DNA from 3 places in the Cobetia sp. 2AS genome. Region 2 is predicted to be linked to each of the others. Evidence: predicted binding sites of a transcription regulator. Region 2 holds the regulator's gene; each other region holds the start of a gene.
The links. Region 2 encodes LexA, which represses DNA repair genes until DNA is damaged. Its sites were predicted from a motif close to TACTGTNTANNTANACAGTA; they were not measured.
Positions count from the first base shown of each region.

Region 1: the regulator LexA is predicted to act here: its motif matches at 2,807-2,826, upstream of recN (DNA repair protein RecN).
Region 3: the regulator LexA is predicted to act here: its motif matches at 7,117-7,136, upstream of ruvC (crossover junction endodeoxyribonuclease RuvC).

Region 1 covers NZ_JARWKQ010000005.1:294,816-305,121, forward strand. The annotation lists gene bamE (outer membrane protein assembly factor BamE) at 1-348, opposite strand, end outside; gene fur (ferric iron uptake transcriptional regulator) at 427-849, shown strand; gene recN (DNA repair protein RecN) at 1,050-2,720, opposite strand; gene grpE (nucleotide exchange factor GrpE) at 3,097-3,720, shown strand; gene dnaK (molecular chaperone DnaK) at 3,924-5,846, shown strand; gene dnaJ (molecular chaperone DnaJ) at 6,016-7,167, shown strand; gene QD356_RS14640 (esterase-like activity of phytase family protein) at 7,343-8,371, opposite strand; gene dapB (4-hydroxy-tetrahydrodipicolinate reductase) at 8,587-9,393, shown strand; gene carA (glutamine-hydrolyzing carbamoyl-phosphate synthase small subunit) at 9,995-10,306, shown strand, end outside.
Region 2 covers NZ_JARWKQ010000001.1:306,962-317,267, forward strand. The annotation lists gene pyk (pyruvate kinase) at 1-145, opposite strand, end outside; gene topA (type I DNA topoisomerase) at 918-3,560, shown strand; gene QD356_RS01360 (DUF6586 family protein) at 3,560-4,039, shown strand; gene QD356_RS01365 (hypothetical protein) at 4,292-4,531, shown strand; gene lexA (transcriptional repressor LexA) at 4,649-5,278, opposite strand; gene QD356_RS01375 (TetR/AcrR family transcriptional regulator) at 5,845-6,522, shown strand; gene QD356_RS01380 (L,D-transpeptidase) at 6,522-7,064, shown strand; gene nagZ (beta-N-acetylhexosaminidase) at 7,324-8,478, shown strand; gene QD356_RS01390 (mechanosensitive ion channel family protein) at 8,527-9,873, shown strand; gene QD356_RS01395 (hypoxanthine-guanine phosphoribosyltransferase) at 9,854-10,306, shown strand, end outside.
Region 3 covers NZ_JARWKQ010000009.1:67,844-78,149, reverse strand. The annotation lists gene pal (peptidoglycan-associated lipoprotein Pal) at 1-1, opposite strand, end outside; gene tolB (Tol-Pal system beta propeller repeat protein TolB) at 72-1,364, opposite strand; gene tolA (cell envelope integrity protein TolA) at 1,361-2,560, opposite strand; gene tolR (protein TolR) at 2,564-3,010, opposite strand; gene tolQ (protein TolQ) at 3,025-3,702, opposite strand; gene ybgC (tol-pal system-associated acyl-CoA thioesterase) at 3,838-4,272, opposite strand; gene ruvB (Holliday junction branch migration DNA helicase RuvB) at 4,269-5,312, opposite strand; gene ruvA (Holliday junction branch migration protein RuvA) at 5,553-6,167, opposite strand; gene ruvC (crossover junction endodeoxyribonuclease RuvC) at 6,480-7,058, opposite strand; gene aspS (aspartate--tRNA ligase) at 7,339-9,126, opposite strand; gene QD356_RS17205 (zinc ribbon domain-containing protein) at 9,274-9,498, opposite strand; gene QD356_RS17200 (D-2-hydroxyacid dehydrogenase) at 9,818-10,306, shown strand, end outside.

The DNA.
Region 1 (10,306 bases), on a different contig from region 2:
GTCCGGCACGATGACGGTTTCCTGGTCGATGTCGCCGCTCTTGTCGATGTTGGAGAGTGAATCGCCTGCGAAGGTCAACGTCACGCGCTTGTTGATGATTTCGCCATCCGCTTTCTTGAGGCGATAGACGTAGTCCCAGCTATCCTCACTGAAGGGGGCGGTCAGCAGCGGTGAGCCCATCACGTAGATGACCTGTTCGCGGCTCATGCCCGGCTTCAATTGCTCGACCATTTCCGGCTTGATCAGGTTGCCCTGAGGAAGGTCGCGCTTGTAGACGCTGAAGTAGCTGCACCCGGTGAGCAGCGACAGGGCGCTGCAAAAGGCGACTGTTTTGATCAAGTTTTGCATTTGCCCTGAAGATTCCCTATCGTTTTGCCTTGGCCGATCATACCTGATACATCAAGCGACTGCGAAGAGTACCCCAGCATGGCCGATCAGAACCATGAACTGCGCAAGGCGGGACTCAAGGTAACCCTACCGCGAGTCAAGATCCTGCAGATCCTCGAGAAATCGACGGATCGACACCTGAGTGCCGAGGACGTGTACAAGGCGTTGCTTGAGGCTGGCGAAGATGTCGGTCTGGCGACGGTTTATCGTGTGCTCACCCAGTTTGAAACAGCGGGACTGGTGATGCGTCACAACTTCGATGGCGGTCACGCCGTCTTCGAACTGTCCCAGGAAGAACACCATGACCACATGGTATGTCTGGACAGCGGCGAGATCATAGAGTTCTGTGATCCCGAGATCGAGCGCCGTCAGCGCGAGATCGTCGAGGAGCACGGCTATGAGCTGGTCGAGCATGCGCTAGTGCTCTACGTGCGCCCCAAGGGCGACAAGAGCGACAGCTGACGCGGGTTGCGTCAGGGATGACGTGGCCGGAGAGCCTTCTCCGGCCAGATACACGAACGGCCGCCCTCAGGGGCGGCCGTTCGTGTATCTGGCGTTCATGTTTCCTCAATCCATGACTCTGGCGTTCGTCTTGTTGAGGAGCATCATTGGACGAATGGACGTCGCTGGCAGTGCATGAACGGCGACTTTGACGACAGCGCTCAGTGGCGGCTGTCGGCAGCGCCCAGCATCTCGCGGGCATGGGCGAGGGTCTGCTCGGAAAGGTGAATGCCGCCCAGCATGCGTGCCAGCTCGCGCACACGGCCGCTTTCATCCAGTAGCGCCATGTGCGTGCGGGTCGTGTCCTTCTCGGCCTGCTTCTCTATATGCAGGTGCTGATGCGCCTGTGCGGCGACCTGCGGCAGGTGAGTGACGGTCAGCACCTGGCCCTTGTCGCCCAGGCGACGCAGCAGCTGACCGACGATCTCGGCGGTAGCGCCGGAGATACCGACATCGACTTCATCGAAGACCAGGCTGGGGATGGTCGAGCGACTGGCAGCCACGACCTGGATCGCCAGTGACACACGCGAGAGCTCGCCGCCGGAGGCGACCTTGGCCAGCGCACGTGGCGGCTGGCCCGGGTTGGCGCTGATGCGGAAGTGGATGCGTTCCATGCCCTCGGGCTGCGGGCGCTCCCGCGCCTCGATGGCGACCTCGAAGGTGGCCTTGCCCATGCCGAGGAAGGCCAGCTGGTCCTGGATGTCGCTGGCCAGTTGCGGGGCGGCAGTGGCGCGTTTGGCGCTTACCTCACTCGCCAGCCCCTTCCAGGCCTCGCGACGCTGAGCCACTTCTTCGCGCAAGGCTTCGATGGCCTCCTCATCGCCACCCAGGCCGTCGAGTTCTTCGCTCAGGCGCTGATGAAGGCCATGCAGCTCGTCCGGCATCACATGATGCTTGCGTGCGATCTGGTGAATGCGGCTCAGGCGCTCATCGACGAAGGCCAGACGCTCGGGATCGAGTTCGGTGACTTCCACGAAGCGATGCAGTTCACGCGCCGCTTCTTCTATCTGGATGCGCGCTTCCTCGAGCATACCCAGTGCGCTGGCCAGTGAGCCATGCTCGTTGCCCGGCAGATGTGCCAGGCGCGCCAGGGCCTGGTTGAGGCGTGGCAACGCACCTTCTTCGTCGTGATCACAGCATTCGGCGGCGGACTGCGCCTCGGCCAGAATCTGCTCGGCATTGGCCAGCGTTTCCTGCTCCTGCTCCAGGGCTTCCAGCTCCCCTTCGCACAGCGCCAGTTCATCGAGCTCCTCGACCTGATAGCGCAGCAGCTGGCGGCGCGCACGCACCTCATCGCCATCATTGCTCATGCGCTTGAGGCGACGATGCGCCTCCTGCCAGTGACGGAAGTCCTCGCGCAACTGGGCAGCCTGAGTCTCCAGGCCCGCATATTCGTCGAGCTGACGCAGATGCGTCTCTTCCTTGAGCAGGGAGTGATGGGCGTGCTGGGAATGGATGTCGATCAGGTGCTCGCCCAGCTCGCGCAGGTCGGCGATGGTGCAGGGCGTGCCGTTGATCCAGGCCTTGGAGCGGCCGCTGGCGGTGATGACGCGACGCAGCAGGCAGTCGTCGCTGCCCAGTTCGCGCTCATCCAGCCACTGACGGGCGTCGCCAAGCTCATTGATATCGAAACGCGCGATGAGGTCGGCGCGGTCGGCGCCATGCCGCACGCTGCCGGCATCGGCACGCTCGCCCAGACACAGGCCGAGGGCGCCGAGCAGGATGGACTTGCCGGCACCAGTCTCGCCGGTGATGGCGGTCATGCCGCGGCGGAAATCGAGTTCCAGCGTTTCGACGATGGCAAAATCTTGGATGGCGAGTTGCAGCAGCATGACTACCTCCGAGGGGGCTTTGACGTACGCCGTGCTGGGAGAACATCAGCGGACCCGGACTCGATGGGCGGGCTACGGTGTCGCCATACAGTATGTTTATACAGTGAACATGGCTTTTTATACAGCACGTTCGGGTGGCCTTCAATCCATGCCGGACTCAGTGGGGAGAAAAGCCTGCGGCAAGGCTTGAGAAGCGATGTGCTGTCCCCATATAGAGGCACTGACACTTTCAGTCGGCAGCAATGGCCTGGCCTTGCTGCCTCTCAAGGCAACTCATGGCCTGTCTGTCAGCCAGTACGCGTGATGCTTCGCGACAAGCTCAGCAGGCCACGAATCAGGGCAATGGCGCATAGACGCCGGCCCGCAGGAGATCAGCATGGCTCAGGACCCGCAGACCCCGATGGATGAAGAGCTTCAGCGTGCCGCTCGCGATGCCGAGCCGCAGCCGGAAACGCCGGAAGGTGAAGTGATCGACAACGTACTGGATGCCGACGATACCGGCGCCGAAGGCTCTCTGGTGGACAACCCGGAAGCCGAGATGCTGGCCGCCCAGGTCGAAGAGCTTGAGCAGGCCGTCAAGGAAGCCAAGGACCAGGCGCTGCGTGCGGCTGCCGATGCGCAGAACGCGCGCCGTCGTGCCGAGCAGGACGCCGAGAAGGCGCGCAAGTTCGCGCTGGAGAAGTTCGTCAAGGAAATGCTGCCGGTGGTGGATTCCCTCGAGAAGGCACTGGAATCCATGTCGGGTGACGAAGCGGCCAAGACCCACGTCGAAGGCATCGAGATGACCTTGAAAATGCAGCTGGATGCCCTGAACAAGTCAGGCGTCGAGCAGCTGGATCCGCACGGCGAGCCCTTCGATCCGGAATACCATCAGGCTGTCGCCATGGTGCCGTCCCCGGACGCGGAGCCGAACAGCGTCATTGACGTGATGCAGAAGGGTTACACCCTCAATGGCCGCCTGGTGCGTCCGGCGATGGTGGCAGTCAGCAAGGCCTCCTGAGGCCTGCGCGCTCCCGACGCCCGATAGGCGTTGGATCGCGCCCTGTGGGGGCTCAGGGCGATCCGGCCCGGGAAAATTTGCCCGGCCGGGTCTTGAAACCCTGACACGCGACCCCATCTAGAGAAACAAGTTCAGGCACCGACACAAGGTGCCGACATCCAGACTTATCTTTCAGGCTAGCAACAGATTCGAGGTATACGATTATGGGACGCATCATCGGTATTGACTTGGGTACTACCAACTCCTGTGTGGCAGTGCTCGACGGCGAGAAAACCAAGGTCATCGAAAACGCTGAAGGCGGTCGCACCACACCGTCCATCATCGCTTACACCGACGACAACGAGATTCTGGTCGGCCAGTCGGCCAAGCGTCAGGCAGTGACCAACCCGGAGAACACTCTCTTCGCGGTCAAGCGCCTGATCGGTCGCAAGTTCAAGGATGATGTGGTTCAGAAAGACATCAAGATGGTGCCGTACAAGATTGTCGAAGCCGACAACGGCGACGCCTGGGTGCAGGTGAAAGACAAGAAGATGGCACCGCCGCAGATCAGTGCGGAAATCCTCAAGAAGATGAAGAAGACCGCGGAAGACTACCTCGGTGAAGAAGTCACCGAAGCCGTCATCACCGTGCCGGCCTACTTCAACGATTCCCAGCGTCAGGCGACCAAGGACGCCGGCCGCATCGCGGGTCTCGACGTCAAGCGCATCATCAACGAGCCGACTGCCGCAGCCCTCGCCTACGGCATGGACAAGTCTCGTGGTGACAAGACCATCGCGGTCTACGACCTGGGTGGCGGTACCTTCGATATCTCCATCATCGAAGTCGCCGACGTCGACGGTGAGACCCAGTTCGAAGTGCTCGCCACCAACGGCGACACCTTCCTGGGTGGTGAAGATTTCGACATGCACCTGATCAACTACCTGGTTGACCAGTTCAAGGCAGACAGTGGTATCGATCTGTCCGGCGACAACCTCGCCATGCAGCGTCTGAAGGAAGCCGCCGAGAAGGCCAAGATCGAGCTGTCCAGCGCTCAGCAGACCGACGTGAACCTGCCCTACATCACGGCTGACAACACCGGTCCGAAGCACCTGAACGTCAAGGTGACTCGTTCCAAGCTCGAGTCTCTGGTCGACGACCTGGTCGCACGCTCCCTGAAGCCGTGCCAGACCGCGCTGTCCGACGCCGGCCTGTCCGCCTCCGAGATCGACGACGTCATCCTGGTCGGTGGTCAGACCCGCATGCCGCTGGTGCAGTCCAAGGTGGCCGAGTTCTTCGGCAAGGAAGCCCGCAAGGACGTCAACCCGGATGAAGCGGTCGCCGTCGGTGCCGGCATCCAGGGCGGCGTGCTGGGCGGCGACGTCAAGGACGTGCTGCTGCTGGACGTGACGCCGCTGACCCTCGGTATCGAGACCATGGGTGGCGTGCTGACGCCGCTGATCGAGAAGAACACCACCATCCCGACCAAGAAGTCTCAGGTGTTCTCCACCGCTGACGACAACCAGGGCGCGGTGACCATCCACGTCCTGCAGGGTGAGCGCAAGCAGGCCGCGCAGAACAAGTCTCTGGGTCGTTTCGACCTGGCCGACATTCCGCCGGCACCGCGCGGTGTGCCGCAGATCGAAGTCGCCTTCGACCTGGATGCCAACGGTATCCTGAACGTGTCCGCCAAGGACAAGGCGACCGGCAAGGAACAGTCCATCGTCATCAAGTCTTCCGGCGGCCTGTCCGACGACGAGATCGAACAGATGGTGCGTGACGCGGAAGCCAACGCCGACGAAGACAAGAAGTTCGAGGAAATGGTCCAGCTGCGCAATCAGGCCGACGGCATGATTCACGCGACCAAGAAGACCCTGACCGAAGCCGGTGACAAGGCCGAAGCCAGCGAGAAGGAAACCATCGAGACGGCGATCTCCGAGCTGGAAGAAGCCCTGAAAGGCGACGACAAGGATGCGATCCAGGCCAAGCTGGATGCACTGACCGAAGCGTCCGGCAACCTGGCGCAGAAGCTCTACGCCGAGCAGGGCGCCCAGGGTGAGCAGGCTGCCGAAGGTCAGGCTGGCAAGAAGCAGGACGACGACGTGGTTGACGCCGAGTACGAGGAAGTCAACGACGACAAGAAGTCCTGAGGGATTTCTTGAACGACGTCTGATGACAGCGCGGGAGCCTTGTGAAGGTGTCCCGCGTTGTCGTTTGCATCGGTGGCGCCTTGCGCTAGCCGCGAGCCACCGGTGACAACCGGCATTCCAGAACAGACCGGCAGCCTCAGGCTGCCAGCAATCCAGGCGGACCTGATCCATGTCCAAGCGTGATTATTACGAAGTGCTTGGTGTCGAGCGTGGCGCCGACACCAAGGACATCAAGAAGGCGTACCGACGCCTGGCCCAGAAGCATCACCCGGACCGCAACCCGGATGATGAAACTTCGGCCGAGAAGTTCCGTGAAGTCTCTGAAGCCTACGAAGTGCTGTCCGATGCTGACAAGCGCGCCGCCTATGACCAGTTCGGTCATGCCGGTGTCGATGGTCAGGGCGGCGGCGGCTTCGGTGGCGGCGGCTTTGGCGGTGGTGGTGCCGGCGGCTTCGGCGATGTGTTCGGCGATGTCTTCGGTGACATCTTCGGTGGCGGCGGTGGTCGTCGCAACCCGAACGCTCCGCAGCGCGGCAGCGACCTGCGTTACAACCTGGATCTCGATCTGGAATCGGCGGTTGCCGGTACCACGGTCGATATCCGCGTGCCGCGCCTGGCAGCCTGTGGCCACTGCGATGGCGATGGTGCCGAGCCGGGTTCCAGCAAGGAAACCTGCCCGACCTGCAATGGCATGGGCAAGGTGCGCATGCAGCAGGGCTTCTTCGCGGTCGAGCAGGCGTGTCCGACCTGCCACGGTCGTGGCGAGAAGATCAGCGTGCCGTGCCGTAAGTGTCACGGCGAAGGCCGCGTCCAGGAATCCAAGACCCTCTCGGTCAAGATTCCGCCGGGCGTCGACACCGGCGATCGCATCCGTCTGAACGGCGAAGGCGAGGGTGGTGTCAATGGCGGGCCGTCAGGTGATCTGTATGTGCAGGTCAACCTGCGCGAGCACGAGATCTTCAAGCGCGATGGTCGTCACCTGCAGTGTGAAGTGCCGATCAGCTTCGTCGATGCGGCGCTGGGTGGTGAGCTCAACGTGCCGACCCTCGACGGGCGTGTCGTGCTGAAGATTCCGGCCGAGACCCAGACCGGCAAGCTGTTCCGTCTGCGCGGCAAGGGCGTCAAGCCGGTGCGCGGCGGCCCCGCCGGGGACCTGCTGTGCAAGGTGGTCATCGAGACCCCGGTCAGCTTGAATGAAGAGCAGAAGGAGCTGTTGCGTCAGTTCCAGCAGAGCCTCGGTGATACCGGCAAGAGCCATTCACCGAAGGAGAACAGCTTCTTCGATGGCGTGAAGAAGTTCTTCGAAGACATGAAGCCCTAGGCATTCGCCTTGCCGTCCGCGGGCCAGCCCCGTGGATGGCCTTCATGCCAGAGAGCCCCGCACTCGACTTGTCGAGTGCGGGGCTCTCGCGTTTCAGGCTCGGTGGCTCTGTCCAGCAATTCAGTCCGGTGACTCATTCTGGTAACTCAATCCAGTAACCCAGCCCGGGGCATGGCTATTCCGGCGCTGATTCAGCCGTGAAGGCCTCGGGTTCGATGACGGCAAAGCAGCTCAGCAGCGTGGTCTGGAAGCTGCTGAAGTTGTCATCCGAGATCATCAGGAAGCGATTGCCTTCCAGGTGCGTCAGCCCTTCGAAGTTGTCCAGCGACCAGCCATCGCCGCTCGACAGGCGTGCCAGGGTGCGCACCTCGACCTGGGTGCCGGGCTCACCGAGATGCGCGCGGCGCAGACTGATCACCAGCGGGAAGGGCGGTGAGAAGGCGCGCTCCAGCATCAGCATGTCACCGTCGGGCAGCATCTCCATCGCGGTCAGGCTCGAGCCGGTGTCGCTGGCCAGCGGGTAGCTCCACTCGTGCTTGTCGTCGAGGCTGAAGATGCGCGTCATGCCCTCGCTCATGCCCTCCGGCGTGGCTTCCAGTCCGGCGAGCATGCCGTATTCCGGGTGCAGGGTCAGGGCTTCCATGCCGTTGTTGGGCGCCGCGCCACGCGCACCCATCGGGGTGAAAGGCTCGCTGACGGCCAGGCCGCTGGGCAGGAAGTGCTCGACGCGTGGCTGCTGCTCGAAGCTGATCACCAGGCGGGAATCGCCGCGGCGGTCATTGTTCGCGCGCAGCAGCTGCAGGCCCTCGGCATCACTGAGGGCGCCGCGCAGCGAGACATCGGTCTCGTCGCGCAGGGTGTAGGTATTGAGCGCCTTGGCCCCGACCAGCTCACCGTGACGGAAGGCGAGCCGCAGACGATGCAGCCAGCCGCGGTCCGACACGGCATACAGCAGTGACTCGTCCTGGTCCCAGCCGATGTCCGACAGGCCCCCGACGGGAGTGTCATCCAGCCATTTGCCCGGCAGCCTGAGCGTGCCGCACCACTGGATTTCCGGGAACTCGCTCTTCTGTTCCGGCGATGCCAGCGTGTAGGGGCGCGGATGAACGCCGCAGGCGCTCAACAGACCGGCGAGCGCCGTGGTGACAGCGAGGGTCTGGAGCATGCGCCAGCGGCGCGAGGCGGGGGATTGGCGTGCAGGCATGCTGACTCCGGAGACTGAGCGGTGATGAGAAAAATGACGATCAACAGGAGACAACCTGGTACGAGGCTACTCTAGCGCGTAACCGGCACAAATACATGACGTCAGCCAACGCTGCAGGCGGCTGATATACTCGTGGCCACAGCATAGGTGGCACGCTCGCTCGGGGCATGCTCGCGGGCTGTCACCCTCAAGACCCACAACAGGCAGGAGTCAGCATGACCCGTATCGCAATCATGGGCGTCGCCGGACGCATGGGACGCACGTTGGTCGAGGCCGTCGGTGCAGTGGAAGGTCTGACGCTGGCGGCGGGCATCGTCGAATCCGGCAGCTCCCTGGCGGGCGTCGACATCGGTGAGCTGGCCGGTCAGGGTCGTCTGGGCGTGGTCGCCAGCGACAGTCTGGCTGCCGTGGTGGATGACTTCGATGTGGTGATCGATTTCACCGCACCGCAGGTGACGCTGGCCAACCTGGCGCTGTGCGCCGAGCACGGCAAGCGCATGGTGATCGGCACGACCGGTTTCACGCCGGAGCAGCTCGAGCAGCTGGATGGCTACCGTGACAGCGTGCCCTTCGTGTTCGCGGCCAACATGAGCTCCGGCGTCAACCTGACCCTCAAGCTGCTGGAAACCGCCGCGCGTGCCCTGGGCGATGCCGGCTACGACATCGAGATCATCGAGGCGCACCACCGCCACAAGGTCGATGCTCCTTCCGGCACGGCGCTGGCGATGGGCGAAGCCGTGGCGCATTCCATCGGGCGTGATCTCGCCACCCACGGTGTCTTTGCACGTGAAGGTCAGTGCGGCCCGCGTACCGACAAGGAAATCGGCTTCGCCACCGTGCGTGCCGGTGACATCGTCGGTGAGCACACCGTGATGTTCGCCACCGAAGGCGAGCGCATCGAGATTACCCACAAGGCGTCGAGCCGCATGACCTTCGCCAAGGGCGCGGCACGCGCGGCCGAATGGCTGTCAGGACGCGAAGTCGGCCGCTATGACATGCAGGATGTGCTGGGGCTCAAGTGAGTGAAGTAGAGAGCAAAGTGGGGAGCGAAATGGAGAGCCAAGCGCTGAGATGACAGTCTGGCGACATTCAGGAGAATTTCTTGAAAGCTGTCTCGGTGGGCAGGATGCGGCGCAAGCGTGAGCCATTCTGGCCGCCTTGCGCCGCTGGACTGCGTCGCTTTACAAGCGCTGTGCAGTGTCCCGGCTCGGCCAAGGGTTTCGTCAAGCTGACCGCGGCGACGAAACGACCGTATCGTGGGCCTTGTCGCCTGCTGGCGGGGCATGCGTGGGGTGGTCAGCACCCAAGGATTCCGGTAATCTCTACCCAATTTGGCCACGTTCTTGGCCGCCCTATTGGTTGCCGTTTTGGCAGCGCTCGGGCCAGCAGCATTCCGAAGAATGATAACAAGCGGGATGAAACCTGATTTTTCGGTTTCGTCCCGCTTTTTTGCAACCTGAATTTGCCGCTTCTGGCGCGCGTCTGTCCAGTGACAGGCACCTGGCCGAAGTCGGCAGCGGGACACAGGCTCGGCGAATGCCGAGCACGATAATCAAGCAGCATGTCCGGTGTTCGACCGCGGATTCCGGGCAGGAAAGTGGACACTATGGGGAGGACGTTGCGTTGATCAAACCCGCGATACTGGCCTTGGAAGACGGCAGTGTATTTCACGGCAGCGCCATCGGTGCTGATGGGCAGACCAGCGGCGAGGTAGTGTTCAACACTGCCATGACCGGCTACCAGGAAATCCTGACCGATCCCTCCTACACCCGACAGATCGTCACTCTGACGTATCCGCACATCGGCAATACCGGCATCAACGACGAGGACACCGAGTCCGACAGCGTCGCAGCCGCCGGCCTGGTCATCCGCGACCTCCCGCTGCTGGCCAGCAACTTCCGTTCCACTCGCTCCCTCGATCAGTACCTGCGCGAC
Region 2 (10,306 bases):
CGGGGCTACCGTGGGAGAAGTTGAGGCGTACCACATCGACTCCGGCACGAATCATCGCGTCGAGCACACCCGGCTTGTCACTGGCAGGGCCGAGAGTGGCGACAATCTTGGTGCGGCGGATCGGGCCGTTGAACGCGTGCGGCATGAAAGCATACTCCTTGAACACTGGCGTGATGGACTGGCTGAAAACGCAAACCAGGTTGTTGTCATTTTACTACATTGAAGGCTGAAAGGGAGCCTGTCGAGTATCGTCGGCTGTCGTTGTCCATTCTCGTGATCACGATCGGGACTGCAAGGGGTGACGTGAAGAATGCCGAGCGATTGTTGCGAATACGTTGTCGCGGGTACGCGGACATGGGCTGGGGCGCTAGGGTATGCCGCGCTACGCCATGCGGGCGCGGCCCCTCATTTCGACGCCTGACGGCCAGGCGTCGCATGCTCTCTGCGGCAGCGTCGTGGTGACCGCCCCGTCACGCCAATGTCCGCCGGCTGGCTTTCACTGACAGCCATTCCAGTGCTACCTATATAGTGGCAATACCCTGCTGAGCGAAATCTTCGCTCATCGGCCCAGCGCAGACCCTGTACCGGCCCCGTGTACCGGGCCCGTTGACCGCTGCCATGCGCTGATGACCTATGCTCAAGTCCGGCTGGAATGCCGGATTGCCACGACCACATGCCTGATGGCTGTCGATGTCATTCGGCGCAAGCCGCATGCTGACATGGCGGGTGGCAGGGCATGTCTCGAGGCTGTCGCAGAGGCGACCTGTCGAGCCGCCCTGACGAGGCGTCAGTCTCAACATTGCTGGTCAGCGCTGAAATGCTGGGGTAGGGTAGGCGCATTTTTCGGCTGGGACAAAACCCAGCGCGACGAGTCATTCGCCGGCGCAATCAGCGCCGGCCAGGAGATGCGAGCAACCATGGGCAAGTCACTGGTGATCGTCGAGTCGCCCGCCAAGGCCAAGACCATCAACAAGTATCTCGGCAACGACTTCGTGGTGAAGTCGAGTGTCGGGCACATCCGCGACCTGCCGACCAGCGGTAGCGGCAAGCAGGCCACCGACCCCAAGGAACGTGCCCGTCAGGCGGCGGAGACTCGCAAGATGTCGCCCGAGGTCAAGGCGGCTCACAAGGCGCAGAAGGCCAAGACCCAGTTGATCCGCCGCATGGGGGTCGACCCGGAAAATGGCTGGGAGGCGCATTACGAGATCCTGCCCGGCAAGGAAAAGGTCGTTTCCGAGCTGACGCGTCTGGCCGAGAAAGCCGACACCATCTATCTCGCGACGGATCTGGACCGCGAAGGTGAGGCGATTGCCTGGCACCTGCGCGAGACCATCGGTGGCGACGATTCGCGTTACAAGCGCGTGGTGTTCAACGAGATCACCAAGAAGGCGATTACGGCGGCCTTCGATGAGCCGGGCGAGCTGAAGATGGATCGCGTGCATGCCCAGCAGGCACGCCGCTATCTGGATCGCGTCGTCGGCTTCATGGTCTCGCCGCTGCTGTGGGCCAAGGTCGCTCGTGGCCTGTCCGCTGGTCGTGTGCAGTCGGTTGCCGTGCGTCTGATCGTCGAGCGTGAGCGCGAGATCCGCGCCTTCATCCCCGAAGAGTTCTGGGATGTCCACGCTGAGCTGGCCGCCGCCAGTGGTGAAGCGATCCGTTTCGAGCTGGCGCGTCAGGATGGCAAGGCCTTCCGTCCGACCAGCGAGAAGGAGACGATGGATCGCATCGCGGCGCTGCGCACGGCCAAGCTCGCGATCACCAATCGTGAAGACAAGCCGACGCGCTCCAAGCCGAACGCGCCGTTCATCACCTCGACCCTGCAGCAGGCGGCCAGTGGTCGTCTCGGCTTCTCGGTCAAGAAGACCATGATGATGGCCCAGCGTCTCTACGAGGCGGGTTACATCACCTACATGCGTACCGACTCGACTAATCTGTCGGCGGACGCGGTGGCCACGGCGCGCGACTTCATCAGCGAAGAATACGGCAGCAACTACCTGCCGGAAGCGGCCAACGTCTACTCCAGCAAGGAAGGCGCCCAGGAAGCGCACGAAGCGATTCGTCCTTCCGAAGTGTCGCGCCGCGCCACAGATCTCGCCGGCATGGAGCGTGACGCCGAGCGTCTGTATGAGCTGATCTGGCGTCAGTTCGTGGCCTGTCAGATGCTGCCGGCCGAATACCTGTCCTCCACGCTGACCATCGAAGTGGATGGCTACGAGCTGCGCGCCAAGGGTCGTGTGCTCAAGTTCGACGGCTACACGCGTGTCATGAAGCCGATGGGCAAGAAGGAAGAGGACCAGTCGCTGCCGGACCTCGCCATCGGCGAGAAGCTGGACCTGGTCGAGCTGCAGCCGCTGCAGCACTTCACCAAGCCCACGGCGCGTTACACCGAGGCCAGCCTGGTCAAGGAGCTGGAGAAGCGCGGTATCGGTCGTCCGTCCACCTATGCCGCCATCATCTCCACCATCCAGGACCGTGGCTACGTGGCGCTGGAAAACCGTCGCTTCTATGCCGAGAAGCTGGGCGACATCGTCACCGATCGCCTCAGCGAGTCCTTCAAGGACCTGATGGACTTCGGCTTCACGGCGCGCATGGAAGACTATCTCGATGAGGTGGCCAACGGCGGGCGCAACTGGCGCGAGCTGCTGGACACCTTCTACGCCGAGTTCAAGGCCGAGCTGGACCACGCCCAGTCCGAAGAGGGCATGCGTCCCAACCAGCCGGTGCCGACGGACATCGCCTGCCCGACCTGTGGGCGTGAGATGCAGATCCGTACCGCCTCGACCGGGGTCTTCCTGGGCTGTTCCGGCTACAACCTGCCGCCCAAGGAGCGCTGCAAGACCACCATCGATCTGCTGCCGGGCGATGAAGCCGTGGCGGCCGATGCCGGTGAAGATGCCGAGACGGATGCGCTGCGCGCCAAGCGTCGCTGCCCGATCTGCGCCACCGCGATGGACAGCTACCTGATCGATGAGCAGCGCAAGCTGCACGTCTGCGGCAATAGCCCGGACTGTGTCGGTCATGAGGTCGAGGAAGGTCAGTTCCGCATCAAGGGCTACGATGGCCCGGTGATCGAGTGCGACAAGTGCGGCTCCGACATGCAGCTCAAGACCGGGCGTTTCGGCAAGTACTTCGGCTGCACCAACGAGAATTGCAAGAACACCCGCAAGCTGCTCAAGTCCGGTGAAGTGGCGCCGCCGAAGATGGACCCGATTCCGATGCCGGAGCTTGCCTGCGTCAAGGTCGAGGACCACTACGTGCTGCGCGATGGCGCCAGTGGCCTGTTCCTGGCGGCCAGCCAATTCCCCAAGAATCGCGAGACGCGTCCGCCGCTGGTCAAGGAGCTCAAGGCGCATGCCGACGAGCTGCCGGAGAAGTATCACTTCATTCTCGAAGCCCCGGATCAGGACCCGGACGGACGTCCGGCGCAGATTCGCTTCTCGCGCAAGGTCAAGGCTCAGTACGTCATGACCGATGAGGAAGGCAAGGCGACCGGTTGGAAGGCGACCTACGACAACGGCCGCTGGGTCGTCGAGGACAAGCGCAAGGGAGCCAAGAGCTGATGAGCCAGCGTGCCCGTACCAATCAGCTGCTGTATCAGGCCGAGTTGCTGCTGGCCCAGTCAGCAGCCTCTGGCGACGATGAGCATGCCGTGGCGCGTCGCATGGCCGGTGAAGAGGGCGCGCTCGCTCTGCTGGAGCTGGCGCTGGCGTCATTGCTGGAAGAGTGTGCCGTGACGGCGCGCTGGCCGCAGAGTAGCTGGCGCGAGCGCCTGGCGTCGCCGCCGACGCCCATCGCAGAGGTCGAGCAGCTGCGCAGCCTGTTGGAGCGCTCCGACAGCTGGTTGTCTGAGCTGGTCGCGGATGTGACCCGCCTGCATGAAGAGGGCGGCGTCGCTCGCCGCGAGGAATCGCGTTCGCGTGGTGATGGTCTGATCATCGCGGCAGCCTCGAGCGCCTCGCTGGCCGAGCGTCTCAGCGCCGCCATCACGGCATTCAAGGCGCTGCTGCCGCAGCTGCGCGAGTCGAGTGTCGAGTGGTAGGTCAAGGCGTTGATCTGGTGCTGCACGCTGGTGATGACTGGCGCATGGCAAGCGGGTGACGTTTCGCCTTCACGGGTGCTAGACTGATCGCATTGTGGCAAGCCCTGCATTCTCCGGTACGACCATGGCTCTGGCTGTGGTCGTACTTTTTTCTGCGTCGCTGATGGCAACGCGGTGCCGGGCTTGCCAGCCGTCGCGCTGACGATTACAACGACGCCGGTATCTCGCGAGATGCCGTGCAGGAGGAATGACGTGTCCGATCCCGCCGTACTTGAAATTGTGCAAATGGAAGATGGTGAAGTGATTCTGCGCGCCGCGGAAAGCGAAGGTGAGCCGCTGCTCAGCATTCGCATTTCGGACGAGGCCGCTGATCTGCTGCGTGACAATCGTTTCGAGGTCGCGCGTGAGATGATCGACCACGCCATCACCCGGACTCGCCTCTGGGATGGCGAAGAAGACGAGGACGAGCAGTCAGAAGGCATCGTGCATTGATTCATCGCTCGCGCTTCGCGCACAAAAAAACCCGCCTCGAGGCGGGTTTTTTTGTGCAATGCGTGCGGCTTTTCTGCTGCTCAGAACTCTGCGAGAAAAGCGCTGCTGGTCAAGGCCTCAGTGCAGGCCACCATCGCGGATGACGCCCACCCCGAGACCCTCGATCTCCAGGCTGTCCGTGCGCAGGTCGACCTTGATCGGCGAGAAGTCCTCGTTCTCGGCTTCCAGCCACACGTAATGCCCGTCACGGCGGAAGCGCTTGACGGTGACCTCATCCCCCAGACGTGCCACCACGATCTGCCCGTCACGCACGCTGCTGGTGCGGTGCACGGCCAGCAGGTCGCCTTCCAGAATCCCCACGTCCTTCATCGACACGCCGCGCACACGCAGCAGGTAGTCGGCAGCCGGCGAGAAGTAGTCGCTCGGCAGCGGGCAGTGACGGTCGATATGCTCGCTGGCAAGAATCGGGCTGCCGGCGGCCACTTCCCCGATCACCGGCAGACCATCGTTGGCGCTGTCGTCGACGTCAGCCAGCGACGGCACGCGAATGCCGCGTGAGGTGCCCGGCACCATCTCGATGGCGCCCTTGCGCTTGAGGGCGCGCAGATGCTCCTCGGCGGCATTCGGCGAGCGGAAGCCCAGCGCCTGGGCGATTTCGGCCCGCGTCGGCGGGTAGCCAGAGGACTTGATGGTCTTGATGATGAAGTCGAAGACATCCTGCTGGCGCGGAGTAAGCGGCTGGGTCATGGCATTGCCTTTGGCCTGGGGGGCATCTTGAGCTGACGGCACGGGGTGTGCATCCATACAACTGTCATTGTATCCAGTCATGGCGGTCATGCAAGGCATCGTGGCTTGCGTGGTGGCCTCATAGGGCAGGTAGTCGCCGGGTTATCGCTGTCTGGCGACTTTTCCTGCCGATATCCGAGGCATTCTTTCTTGAAGGGAATGTCTGGAAGTGAATGTCTGGAAGTGAATTTCTGGAGATGAATGTCTGGAGATGAACCCTGCCTGGCTCTGGCGGGGTGGTCAGTCACCGAGCATGACGAGTCCTTGAATCAGCACGGTCAGCGTTGAGGGAATATCAGGCTTGGCTAAACCTCTGGCGTTTGAAACGCGAGAGAATTGTCAGTCATGGCATGGCGCGCTAGAATCAAAGTGTTTCAAACGAATGTTCGCCGATGGTAGTGCTCACGGGTGTCATGATCGAACGCGCCTTGCGGTGAACCTGCACCACCTCATGAGAGAGTCGCCGCGCGGGGCTTGCGCCGTGACCTACGACTCCAGTCCTTTTCTACCTGACAAGGGTTCCGCCCATGGCCCAGACCGATACCGTTACCCGCATCCTCGATACTGCCGAGGTGCTGTTCGCCGAGCGCGGCTTCGCCGAGACCTCACTGCGCAACATCACCAGCAAGGCCAAGGTCAATCTGGCGGCGGTGAACTACCACTTCGGCTCCAAGAAATCGCTGATCCAGGCGGTCTTCGCGCGCTATCTCGACCCGTTCAGTGAGCGTTTCCACGCGGCACTCGACAGCGTCGAGCAGCAATACGCCGGGCGTCAGGTGCCGCTGGAGGTCCTGCTGGAGGTGATGGCGCGTACCGTGCTGGAGGTGCCGGCCGAGCGCAACAGCCTGCGTACCTTCATGCGCCTGCTCGGGCTGGCCTATACCCAGGGTCAGGGCCACATGCGGCGCTATATCCGCGAGCACTACGGCACGGTCTTCAGCCGCTTCGCCGAGCTTCTGAAGCTGGCGACGCCTGATCTGCCGGACAACGAGCGCTTCTGGCGTCTGCACTTCATGCTCGGCAGCGTGATCTTCACCTTCTCGGGCCTGGATGCGCTGCGCGATATCGAGGAGGCCGAGTACGGCCATCACACCACGGTGCGTGAGCTGATCCAGCACATGCGGCCGGTGGTGGTCGCGGCGATGGCAGCGCCGCTGCCTGCCTCGCTCGGGGATGGTGAGGCGGTCACCCAGGCGGCCAGCTGATGGCCTGCTGGGTAGCGGTGGACCTCTCGCGCCAGAGCCTTGAGATACGCAATGACGCGCCGAGTGGCAGTCGTGATGCGCCGCCCCCCGCGGCCAGCTCTGATGCGCTGGTGCACGCCTGCGCGATCTCCAGCGGCCTCAACGGTATCGGCGAGCTCGACGGCAGCGGTTGCACGCCAACCGGCTGGCATGTGATTCGTGCCGCCATCGGGGCGGGCAATCCGCGTGGCGCCGTCTATCGCGGCCGGCGCTTCACGGGCGAGGTGTTCACGCCCGAGCTTGCCTTGGAGCATCCTGAGCGAGACTGGATCCTGACGCGCATTCTGTGGCTCAGCGGCCGCGAGCTCGGCGTCAATCGTGGTCGCAATGCCCGCGGCGAGCGGGTCGATAGCCTGCGTCGCTACATCTATTTTCATGGCACGCCCAGCACGGAGCCCATGGGGGTAGCGGCGTCCCACGGCTGCATTCGCTTGCGTGATGACGACCTGCTGCGACTCTTTGCCGAGGCTGTGCCCGGCACTCCGGTGCTGCTGCATGCCTGAAGGCGTTGGTGTCCGAGTCTGATACCCTCCATGAGCTGTCACCGGAATCTACGTGACAGCCCCTTGCCGGGGCGCAGCTGGCCGCGACTGTTCGATAGGGGTTCAGTCGGCTAGAATTGCGCCTTTCCTCGCGCTGGCAGCCTGATTCATCACGTTTCTTCCAGGCTGCCGAGCCCCGTAAAAGACATGAAGTCCTGGCGGTCGTGATTCCTCTCTTCACGGGACATCACTGCCGCAGGCCATGGACAGGAAGGATGACATGACACAGCCACTGGGCTCCGTAATGGTCGATGTTGCGGGGCTGACCCTCGCCCGCGACGAACGTGAACTGCTGGCACGCCCTGCCGTCGGGGGCGTCATCCTGTTTGCGCGCAATTGCGCCTCTCCCGAGCAGGTGCTGGAGCTGAGCCGCGAGATTCGCAGCGTCAATCCGCACCTGCTGATCGCCATCGATCAGGAAGGCGGGCGCGTCCAGCGTCTGCGCGAGGGCGTGACACGCCTGCCATCGATGCGCAGCCTGGCACAGTGCTGTCTCGGGCGTGACTGTGATGGCTGCGGCGAAGACGCCCAGGCCGCAGGCTTGGGTCTGGCACGCGATGCCGGCTGGCTGCTGGGCATGGAAATGGCAGCCATCGGTTGTGATATCACCTTTGCGCCGGTACTGGATATCGATGTGGCGGGCTCGACCATCATTGGCGATCGCAGCTTCGGCGCCACGCCGGAAGACGTCATCGCGGTGGGCGGCGCCTTCATCGACGGGCTGCAGGAGGCGGGCATGTCCGCCGTCGGCAAGCATTACCCGGGGCATGGTGGCATCTCGGCAGATACCCATCTGGAGCGCGTGGTCGACCCGCGGCCATTCCGCGAGCTGCGCGAGCATGACCTCAAGCCCTTCGCGGCCCTCGCCGAGCGTCTGGGCGGCGTGATGCCGGCGCATGTGATCTATCCGGATTTCGATGCTCGTCCCGCGGGCTTCTCGCCCAGCTGGTTGGGTCTGCTGCGCGAAGAGTTCGGCTTCAAGGGCGCCATCTTCTCCGATGACCTCGGCATGGCGGCGGCCGTCGCGGAAGGCGGCCCGGCAGAGCGTGCGCGCCTGGCGCTGGACGCCGGCTGCGACATGGCGCTGGTCTGCAATGACCCGGCCGCCGCGCGCGAAGTGCTCGACAGCCTCGATGACGATGAGCAGCGCCACCGTGGCAAGCGCCAGGCGCGTCTGCGCTATGCGCGAGCTCGCCCGACGCTGGATGGCCTGGTGGGGCTGGCGCGCTGGCGGCGCACCCACGCGCGGCTCGAATCGATGGCGGCCAGTCAGGCATCACAGCAGGCTGCCATGCCCTCGGGCACGCTAGGCGCTGCCGAGGCGTCTGACGCATCTGACGCACGGTCGGCCTCTGAGCCCGGTAGCGCGCAATAACCAGGCACGCGGTGCCTTTTTCGAGTCGAAGACTGGCAAGGAATTCCCATGGCTGAGCAATCCGCCACCGAGGCTGCTGCCGACAAACTGGCAGCGCCTGCCGAAGAGATGATCAATCAATGGGTCGAGCCGCTGCGCCAATGGGTCGAGCAGACCTTTGGTCTGCCGCTGTGGGGCATCAATCTCGCTCTGCTGCTGCTGGCGGTGCTGTTGCTGCACCTCATCGAGCGAGTGGTGCTCACCCGCCTGGCGGCGCATGCCGAGAAGAGCCGCAACCTGTGGGATGACGCCCTGGTGCATGGCCTGCGTCATCCCTTGTCATTCTGGCTCTACAGCATGGGGGGGGTGCTGGCGCTCGGCATCATCGCCGGCCAGTTCAGCCTTGGCGGGGCCGAGAAGTACCTGGGCACGGCGCGCCAGATCGTGACCCTGCTGGCGCTGGCCTGGGCGTTGATTCGCATGGTCAAGCGCTTCGAGGCGCTGCGCACCATGCCGCCGCCCGGCACCAACGTCAACGCGATGGATGCCACCACGGCCTCGGCGATCAGCAAGCTGTTGCGGGCGGTCGTGGTCGTGCTGGTGGGGCTGGCCATCCTGCAGAATCTCGGCGTCTCGTTGTCCGGGGTGCTGGCCTTCGGGGGTGTCGGCGGTATCGCGGTCGGCTTTGCGGCGCGGGATCTGCTGGCCAACTTCTTCGGTGCCCTGATGATCCATCTCGACCGGCCCTTCAAGGTCGGCGACTGGATCCGCTCACCGGACCGCGAGATCGAGGGCACCGTCGAGGATATCGGTTGGCGCCTGACGCGTATCCGCACCTTCGACATGCGGCCCCTCTACGTGCCGAACGCCATCTTCACCAGCATCTCGGTGGAGAATCCGTCGCGCATGTACAATCGCCGCATCTTCGAGACCGTGGGGCTGCGCTATGAGGATGCCGCCCAGGTCGGCCCCATCGTTGCCGCGGTACGCGAGATGCTGGAAGGCCATGACGAGATCGACCAGACGCGCACCCAGATCGTGAACTTCACCACCTACGGTGAGCATTCGCTGAACTTCTTCGTCTATGTCTTCACACGCACCACCGACTGGGTGAAGTACCACGCGATCAAGCAGGATGTCCTGCTCAAGATGCACGACATCATCCGTGAGCATGATGCCCAGGTGGCTCTGCCGGGGCAGCGTCTGCACTTTGCCGATGTACTGTCCTTCGAAGGACGCCACCATGAACACGACGCCGAGGCTGAGAATGCCGCGGCGTCATCAGACACGCAGACGCGCGGGTCCCGCCGCCGTTCTGATTCAACCGCCGCTGCTACATCCTCCTCTGCGCCCGTCCGGCGTGGAGATGAGGCCAGTGACACCCAGGAAACTCCCGATGCTGACTCCGACGCCTGAGACCCTCACCGCCCTGCATGACGAAATGCGTGAGGTGATGGACAATGCCGATTGCCTGATCCCGCAAGCTGACCTTGAAGTGGCACTCGACCGCATGGCCGTTGAGCTGACGGAACGCCTCGGCGATCGCATGCCGATCTTCTATTGCGTGATGAACGGCGGCCTGATCACCGCTGGCCAGCTGTTGACCCGCCTCGACTTCCCGCTGGAAGTCGATTATCTGCACGCCACTCGCTACCGTGGCGCGATGCGCGGCGGCGAGCTGTTCTGGCGCGTCAACCCGGAGCTGCCGATGGCCGGTCGCGACGTGGTGATCGTCGATGACATCCTCGATGAGGGTGGCACCCTGGCCGCGATCCTCGAGTACTGCCGTGAAGCCGGCGCGCGCAGCGTGTCCAGCTGTGTGCTGGTCGACAAGAAGCATGACCGCAAG
Region 3 (10,306 bases), on a different contig from region 2:
TTGTGAAACTCCTTGCTCTAATGGGTACGAATGCCAAGCCTTTCTTGGTGGCTCAGTTGCATTCTAGTGGTTTAGTTCAGGAACGGCGACCACGCAGGTTCACGCACGTCGCCTTGTGCAGACGGCAGGGAGAATTGTGCCCTTCCGTCTGCCGACACCTGGCCCAGGACCCCGCGGGTTCCTTGCTGAGTGGCATATATCACCATAGTGCCATTCGGCGCAACACTTGGTGATTCATCCCACTGAGTATCGGTCAGGGAGGTAACCCGACCGCTCTTCAGATCTTGCTTGGCAACCTGATAACCGTTGCCTGCGCGGTTGATCATGAACAGGTTCTCTCCATCGGGTGAGATGCGCCCGCGGGAGTTGTAATTGCCGGTATATGTCACACGTTCCGTGCCGCCGGACAGATCAAGACGATAGATCTGTGGGGAGCCAGCACGATCAGAGGTGAACACCATACCGCTGCCATCCGGCAACCAATCCGGCTCGGTATCGATCGCAGGATTGTTGGTCAGACGCTGGAACTGACGGCTGGCAATATCCATCACATAGATTTCCGGCTGGCCATCCTTTGACAATGCCATTGCCAGTTTACGTCCGTCCGGCGACCAGGCCGGGGCACCATTGATGCCTCGGAAACCTGTCAGTTTTGCACGACGACCACTGCCCAATTCCTGCACATAGATAGCGGGACGTTCGGCTTCAAAACTGACATAGGCCAGCTTCTTGCCATCCGGCGACCATGCCGGTGACATGATCGGTTCATCGGAGGCCAGAATCTCCTGACTATTGTGGCCATCTGAATCCGCCACGTACAGGGCAAAACGAATATTGTCGCCAACACCATTGGCGGTAATGTATGCGATTTTTGTCGAGAAAGCACCGCGAATTCCAGTGATTTCCTCAAATATTTCATCGCTCATATAATGGCCACGCGCGCGCAGCTCACCATTGCTTCCGGTGATGACTTCGCCAAGCATGCGCTTGTTGCCCAGCACATCCATCAGCTCATACTGGATGCTATAACCGCCATTGCTGGCCGTCTTTACCTGACCCACCACGAGGTAACTGGCCCCCAGACGCTTCCAGTCATTGACGAAGACGTCCTGCGTCGTGCCCGGCAACGCGATCAGATTGTCGCGCTTGATCGGGTCGAACTGGCCACTGCGCGCCAGGTCATCGGAGATGATGCGTGCGAGGTCCTGCGGCAGACTTCCCCCGGTCAGATTCTCGAACGGCACGACAGCGATAGGTGTGGCGCTGTCATTGCCCTTGGTGATCTCGATGGTCAGGTCAGCTCTTGCCATGCTGGTCACTGCCAGCAAGGCGGCTGCCATCATCCATGCGGTCAATCGTCTCATCGGCCCAGGTCCTCTGGATTGAAGTACAGGTTGAAGTTTCGGAACTGGCTCTTGGCACCAGCCGGCAGGTCCTGCATCTCGGTAAACGGCGCGGCTTTCTGGATCGCCTGAATCGCGGAGCGATCAAAGGCGGCGTTACCACTGCTCTTGCTGACCGCTGCCGTTACCAATTCGCCTGTCGGCAACAATGACACTCTCAGCGTGACTGTCATACCGGGAACAGAGCCCGAGGGCCGATTCCAATTCTGTCCGACATACTTCTTGAGCAGGTTCTCGAAGCTGTTGGCAGCCTGAGCGGCCTGTTTGGCGCCGCTGATGGCGTCGCTTTCATTATCTATCAGGCTATCCAGCGAACCGGCAGAGGCCTGCGCCGCTTTCTCGGCAAGAGCCTTCTGACGTGCGGCTTCAGCGGCTGCCTTCTTGCGCGCTTCTTCCGCCGCCTTGGCCTTGGCTGCCTTCTCCTTGGCGGCCTTGTCGGCTGCCGCCTTGGCCGCCTTTTCCTTCTCGGCCTTCTCCGCTGCTGCCTTGGCCTTGGCTGCCTTTTCGGCTTCCGCCTTCTTGGCTTCAGCGTCTGCCTTGGCCTTGGCCGCCTTCTCCGCTTCGGCTTTCTTTCGCGCTTCTTCTGCGGCTTTTTCCTTGGCGGCCTTTTCGGCTTCCGCCTTGGCCTTGGCAGCCTTCTCGGCTTCCGCCTTCTTCAAGGCATCGGCCTTGGCCTGCTTTTCCGCTTCGGCTTTCTTGCGATCAAGGGCAATCGCCTTGGCTTCCTCTGCACGCCTGGCCGCTTCTGCCTTGGCCTTTTCGGCCGCCGCCTGCTCAGCCTTCAACTGTTCCGCCGCCTTGGCCTGCTCAGCCGCCTTTTGCTGTTGTGCCTTCTGGGCAGCCGCCTTTTCCTCGGCGGCGCTGCGCTGCTGTTCCGCTGCACGCTCTGCTTCTCTGGCCGCCTCTTCCTTGGCGCTCTGGCGCTGATCGGATTCTTCGGCCGCATCACGCGCCTTGCTGGACTTCGCCTGCTGGGCCTGATTGGTCGTGGTCTCGGTACTGACCAGTGTCGCGTTGACGATGGTGGTGTTGGTCTTCTCCGGTTCGGATTCTGGCCAACTCACCAGAGTCAGAATCAGGATACCCAGGTGCAGGCCAACGGCCAGCACCACAGGCAATCCCAACCCGACCCGCTGTTCTATCTCTGGCTGACTCATCCATCAGCCCTCGGTCGGTGGTTCTGAAATCAGCCCGACATTGGGGACACCGGCACCCTGCAACGTGCTCATCAGCCCCATGACATCGCCGTAGGGCGCTGTCTTGGCACCCTTGACCAGCACGGGCGTCTTGGGCTTCTCGGCCACGATGGACGCGACCTTGCTGCCCAGTTCATCCAGTGCCACCGGCGTGCGCTTGTCTTCATCCGACCCCAGGTCGATGTAGTAATTGCCGCTGTCGTCCAGCGAGACGATCAATGGCGTCACATCATCGGGATTGTCGATCGGCTTGGAGGTGACCTTGGGCAATTCGACCTGAACCCCCTGCGTCATCATCGGCGCGGTGATCATGAAGATGACCAGCAACACCAACATGACGTCGATGAAGGGCACCACATTGATCTCGGAGGACAGCTTGCGCTTGTGGCCTCTGCTATACGGTCCTTTCATTGACTCGCCTCCCTTCAAGCGTCGTTGCTGCCACGACCGTGCAGATTACGATGCAGAATGGAGTGAAGTTCTTCGGCGAAGTCTTCATAGCGACCCAGCAGCTGATCAGCACGACTGGCCAGACGGTTGTAGAAGATGACGGCCGGAATTGCCGCGAACAGGCCCATGGCGGTCGCGACCAGTGCTTCGGCAATCCAGGGGGCGACGGTGGTCAGAGTTGCCTGCTGAGCCGTACCCAGTGCCTGGAAGGAGCCCATGATGCCCCACACGGTACCGAACAGGCCGACATAGGGGCTGACGGAGCTGACCGTGGCCAGAAACGGCAGGTGAATGTTCAGGCGCTCTTCTTCACGTGACAGCGTGACGCGCATGCTGCGTTGCACACCGTCCATCACCGCATCGGCATTGCTGGACTTGGGCTTGAGACGGCTGTACTCGCGGAAGCCGGCCCGGAAGACGCCAGAGGCGCCCGGGGTGGATTCTTCATCCGTCGGCAATTCACGATAGAGGTGATTGAGGTCGACCCCGGACCAGAAGCGCTTTTCAAAGGCCGCGTAAGCCTGCTTGGCACGGGACAATGCCATCCCGCGCTGAAAGATCACCACCCAGGATGCAATGGAAGCTGCCAGCAACAGCAACATGACTGCCTGAACGACCAGACTGGCGTTCACGAACAGCGAAATGATCGACATCGAATCTTCCACGGAAATCCCTCTTTACTTGGTTCAGTCTGTGCCACCGTCAATCAGTGACACGATAAATAATCTGTTCATCAGCCTGGCGTCTCGGCACCTGACTGGCAGCGGCCTCATCTGCGCCTTGTGATCTCAGACCTCAAGAGCCGCAAGCAATTCCCCGGGCCAACGTCTGGGGCGCAAGGTCGTGGCATCGACGCAAGCGATCACGACTTCCGCTTCGCTCAATATCTGCTCACCGCGCAGCGCCTTCTGGGTGAACGTCAAGCGTGCACCGCGCAAGGCGCCTGCCGTTGCCGTCACGGTCAGCAGGTCATCCAGATGCGCAGGACGAAGATAACGATTTGTTACGCTGTGTACTACCAGCTGAATGCCTTTTTCAAGCAAGGCTTGCTGCGTGAAACCCTTTGCTCGCAACCATTCACTGCGAGCGCGCTCCATGAAGCGCAGATAATTCACGTAGTAGACGATGCCACCAGCATCAGTATCCTCGATGTAGACGCGCACAGTGTGGTGAAAACATGCAGCTTCACCCTTCAACGTATTTCCTGCGCCTTCAGATGTCATGGCGCGTCACTTCCTTCCTGTCCCAGCCGCGCCTGCTCTTCACGCGGGGTGATCCCGAAGTGCAGATAGGCCGAGCGCGTAACCAGTCGCCCACGCGCCGTGCGCATCATGAAGCCTTGCTGAATCAGGTAGGGCTCCAGCACATCCTCGATGGTATCGCGCTCTTCCCCGATGGCCGCCGCCAATGAATCGACCCCGACCGGCCCGCCATCGAACTTCTCGATCATCGCCAGCAGCAGTCGACGGTCCATGTGATCCAGGCCGTGGCTGTCGACGTTGAGCATGTTGAGCGCCTTGTCGGCCACTTCCAGCGTCAAGCGACCATCCGAGCGCACTTCGGCGAAGTCACGCACCCGACGCAGCAGGCGATTGGCGATACGTGGCGTACCGCGGGAGCGACGTGCAATCTCAAGCGCCCCTTCCATCTCGACTTCCATGCCGGAAAGCCTGGCACTGCGCGCCACGATGTCGGTAAGTGACTCGATATCGTAGAACTCGAGGCGCTGGACGATGCCGAAGCGATCGCGCAACGGCGCAGTCAGCAGCCCCGCACGCGTCGTCGCGCCTACCAGGGTGAATCGTGGCAGCTCAAGCTTGATCGAGCGGGCCGCGGGGCCTTCACCGATCATGATGTCGAGCTGATAATCTTCCATCGCCGGATAGAGCACTTCCTCGACGGCCGGTGACAGGCGGTGAATCTCGTCGATGAACAGGACATCGCCTTCCTGCAGGTTGGTCAGCATCGCTGCCAGGTCCCCTGCCCGCTCCAGCACCGGCCCAGAGGTCGACTTGATATCGACACTCATCTCGCTGGCGATGATATGCGCCAGCGTCGTCTTGCCGAGACCGGGCGGGCCGAAGACCAGGGTGTGATCCAGACTATCGCCTCGTCCTCGCGCGGCACTGATGAAGATTTCCATCTGCTCGCGGACGATGGGCTGTCCGATGTAGTCACTCAGCGTGCGTGGCCGGTTGGCGCGATCGATCCGCTCTTCCGGATCATGCGTCGCCGCGGAGATCAGTCGGTCCGACTCCATCATGATGCTTGCTCAACTCCTGATGACGCAGGTCACGCACATGACGCGGGTCATGGGCCATGAACGTGCGTCAGTGGCAGGTGGCAAGGTTTGCCAGGGCGGTGCAACGATCTAGCGCATCTGCGTTCAAGCGCGCACTTTCTACCCCAGTAACCTGCCAACCCCTAGTCAATAAATCCAATCACGATGCGCCGTTTCCTTCACGGAAACTATAGGGCGCATGTTTGCTGCCCTGGCGGGGCCTCAGCTGGCCATCTTGCGCGCCAGCGCCGCCTTGATGAGCGCTTCCGTGGAGGCGCCGGTCTCGAGCCCCGAGAGCATCTTGGCCGCCTCGACAGGCTTGTAGCCCAGAGACACCAGCGCGGCTTCGGCATCCGCCAGAGGATGGGTGACCGGCGGTTGTGGCTGCGAAGCACGCGCCATTTCATCCAGCCCATCATCCGCCGGCAGCGTCCAGTGCTTGAGGCGATCACGCATCTCGATGATCAGGCGATCCGCCGTCTTCTTGCCGACGCCCGGCAGACGTGTCAGCGCCCGACTGTCTTCATCGTGAACACAGCGAATGAAATCGGACTGCTCCATTCCCGACAGAATCGCCAGCGCCAGTCGCGGACCGACACCGGAGATCTTGATCAATTCACGGAATAGACGACGCTCGGGCTCCTTGCCGAAGCCATACAGCAACTGCGCGTCTTCGCGCACCACCAGGTGGGTGTAAAGCTGGCAATGTTCGCCCACGGCCGGCAAGCCCAACAGGGTGTTCATCGAAGCTTCCAGTTCATAACCGACACCCTGTACGTCAAGCACCAGCTGCGGCGGTTGTTTTTCCAGCAATGTCCCGGTCAGGCGTCCAATCATGTTGCGGCTGTCCTTGCTCGGCAGAGAACGTGTTCGGTGGGATCGTGCTGCTCGCAGACCCGATTCTCTGCACGGATTGTTACAATGCGGGCAAGCCTACCAAAGATGAAGCGTAGGCGGCATGTCCCAGTGTCACGACGAATTTGTCGCATCTTTCTGACAGTCATACCTTGGGTGATGGCACGAAGCCTGATGCCACGCGGTTTGGCGCATCACGCAATCGGCTGCTGCCAGTCTCGGCAGACACTCTACAAGTGACTGAAAAATCGCTATTAATTGAGCACGATACCGCATTTGTCGCTCAGCGGCATGTCAGGCGTCGGGCTCGAAGTCTCGCCAGCTGCTGCTACGCCGCACGCGGGTTCCCTTGCGTCGACTGGTATTCCCCAGCCCCAAGGCTTCCAGCTGATCATTGCCGGGCGTCAGGCGTCGACGCGCGAAACAATGCGTCAGGGCAATGGCCAGCGCATCGGCGGCATCGGCCTGTGGCGTGGCGGAAAGCTTGAGCGTATGCGTGACCATATGCTGCACCTGTGACTTCTCGGCGGCACCGGTACCGGTCACGGCCTGCTTGATCTGCCGCGGCCCATATTCGAACACCGGCAAGCCGTGATTGGCCGCACACACGATGGCAGCCCCGCGCGCCTGGCCCAGCTTGAGCGCCGAATCGGCGTTCTTGGACATGAAGACCTGCTCGATGGCGAATTCCGCGGGGCGATGCAGGGCGATCACCTCGCTGATACCGGCATAGATCTGCGCCAGGCGCTGATCCAGGCTGACCTGTGACATGCGAATGCAGCCACTGTCCACATAGCGAGGCTGAGCCGCAGAGACATCCAATACCCCATACCCGGTCAGACGTGAGCCCGGGTCGATGCCAAGAATGATCATGCTGCCGCCTCGTCTCTCACACCTTGCGTCTTTGCTGTCGTCATCGCGCCATCGCTCTTACTGTGTATATAACCAGCCACCATGCCACAAAAAAGGCGGTGCGACACTGTCATTGCCTGACGTGAACGCCAGCAAACAGTCTCGCACCGCCTTGTCGGGCTTGCTCGCCCCTTTGCCTACCAGGCCAAAGGGACAAACCTGCCACTGCGGGACCGCCCTTGTCTGATCGAATCAGTCCAGACGGCCCCACCAGTCACTCTCTCGGTCATGCGCCGCTGAATCAGGCCTGACCGCTTTCGTCTTCGACCTTGACCTTCTGACGCAGACGGATGTTCAGCTCCTTGAGCTGCTCACCGCTGACCACGCCCGGGGCGTCGGTCATCATGCAGCCGGCGCTCTGGGTTTTCGGGAAGGCAATCACTTCACGAATGGTCTTGGCGCCGGTCATCAGCATCACCAGACGGTCGAGACCGAAGGCCAGACCACCATGGGGCGGCGCGCCGAACTTCAGGGCGTCGAGCAGGAAGCCGAACTTCTCTTCCGCTTCTTCTTCACCGATGCCCAGCACTTCGAACACAGTACGCTGCATGGCCTGATCGTGGATACGGATGGAGCCGCCACCCAGCTCGGTGCCGTTGATGACCATGTCGTAGGCGCGAGACAGTGCCGCTTCCGGGTTGGCCTTGAGCTCTTCCGGCGTGCAGGACGGCGCGGTGAACGGGTGGTGCAGTGCGCTCAGACGGCCATTGGCATCGGCTTCGAACATCGGGAAGTCGACGACCCACAGCGGTGCCCACTCGCGGGTGTAGAGGTTGAGGTCTTCACCCAGCTTGACGCGCAGCGCACCGATGGCCTCGGCCACGATGTTGGCCTTGTCAGCGCCGAAGAACACGATGTCGCCATCGACGGCGCCACAGCGGTCCAGCACTTCATCCACGACGTCTTCCATGAACTTGACGATCGGCGACTGCAGACCCTCGATGCCCTTGGCACGTTCGTTGACCTTGATCCACGCCAGGCCCTTGGCACCGTAGATGCCGACGAACTTGGTGTAGGCGTCGATTTCCTTGCGTGACAGGCTGGCACCGCCCGGAACACGCAGTGCGGCGACACGGCCCTTGTCGTCCTTGGCCGGACCGGAGAAGACCTTGAAGTCCACGCCGCTCATCAGGTCATCGACATCGACCAGTTCCAGCGGGATGCGCAGGTCCGGCTTGTCGGAACCGAAGCGGCTGATGGCCTCGGAGTACGGCATGGTCGGGAAGTCGCCCAGCTCGACATCGAGCACTTCCTTGTAGAGGCCACGGATCATGGTCTCGGTCATGCCCATGATGTCCTGCTCGTCGACGAAGCTGGCTTCGAGGTCGATCTGGGTGAACTCCGGCTGACGGTCAGCACGCAGGTCTTCATCACGGAAGCATTTGGCGATCTGGTAGTAACGATCGACACCGGCGACCATCAGCAGCTGCTTGAACAGCTGCGGAGACTGCGGCAGTGCGAAGAAGCTGCCGGCGTAGGTGCGGCTCGGCACCAGATAATCACGAGCGCCTTCCGGCGTGGCACGTGTCAGGATCGGGGTTTCGATGTCGAGGAAGCCCAGGGCTTCGAGCTGGGCGCGCACGCTGTGAGTGATGCGCGAGCGCAGACGCAGCTTCTCGATCATGTCGGGACGACGCAGGTCGACATAACGATACTTGAGGCGGACTTCCTCACCGACCTTGTTGTGGTCGTCGAGCTGGAACGGCGGCGTCTGTGCGGTGTTGAGCACTTCGACGTCCTTGGCCAGCACTTCGATCATGCCTGTCGGCATGTTCGGATTCTGGGTGCCTTCCGGGCGCAGACGGATACGGCCCTTGATACGCAGCACGAACTCGCTGCGCGCCTTGTCGGCAGTGGCGAAGGCATCGACGGTGTCCGGATCGACGACGATCTGGGCGATGCCATCACGGTCGCGCATGTCGAGGAAGATGACGCCACCGTGGTCGCGACGGCGGTGCACCCACCCGCACAGAGTGACATCCTGATCGATCAGGGTCTCGTTCAGTTTGCCGCAATAGTGGCTGCGCATGTTGATTCCTTGTTGCTCAAATTCATGATCGACGCGCTGATGCGCATCTGTCTCAGAGGGCCTGCCGTTGGCGATGAGGGTCAAGGGTACCCACCGGGCGCCCTTGACCCTCATCATGCTGATGCCTGACGCACTATCCCAGCTGTGTCAGGCGGTGCTGTCGCTACCACCGGCCAGATTCTTCTTGCTGCCGGACTTGAAATCCGTCTCGTACCAGCCACTGCCTGCCAGACGGAACCCGGCGGCGGAGACCAGCTTCTCGAGTTGGTCCGTCTTGCATTCCGGGCACTCCGTCAGCGGCGCAGCGCTGATCTTCTGCAACTTGTCCATCCGATGGCCACAGGCCTTGCAGTGGTATTCATAGATCGGCATGGTTTTCTTTCCTGACAATACTGGTCACGGGGCTGTCTGAGCACCGTGAACCATGACAATGTTATGCCTTGCGGCGCGTCTTGCGTTCAGCGCACCTGCGGCCCCAACATGAGAGCTTTCGCAAGCACCAGCAAGAGACGCCTACAATAAGGCCAGTTGAGCGGCTTTCAAGTCAAAGCGAAAGGGGCACATTATAGCGTGCTCGGCCCCGTGCGGGGCAACACCCAAGCACAAACCGGCCCAGACGCTACGTACTCGTCATTTCCGGGCCAGCCTTTCTCTCTTCCTATCTATCTTCCTACGCCATCATGAGGCACCTATGTCCGATCACGATCGTACTGCGCAGTCTCCCTCTCATCCTTCCACGCCCGCTTCCTCTCAGTGTGAAACTGCCTCGTCCACCGGCGCACCGCAGGCCGTCATGCTCGATGCCGGCTCCGTCGGTGACGGGCTGGACTTCTCGCGTCTCGAGGCCCGCCTGGAAGGACTGGTCTGTCATGAAGCGACCGCGCCCGAGGAAGTGGTGCCACGGCTGAGCGGTGCCTCCATCGTGCTGGTCAACAAGGTACGCATCGAGGCTCACCACATGGATGAGCTGCCGACCCTCAAGCTGATCGCGGTGATGGCGACCGGCACCAACAATATCGACATGGCGGCTGCCGAAGCACGCGGCATTCGGGTCATGAACGTCAATGCCTACGGCACTCACTCGGTGGCGCAGCACACCTGGATGCTGCTGCTGGCATTGGCAGGCCGCCTGCCGGAATACCAGACCGACATCGCCGCGGGCGAGTGGCAACGCAGCGCG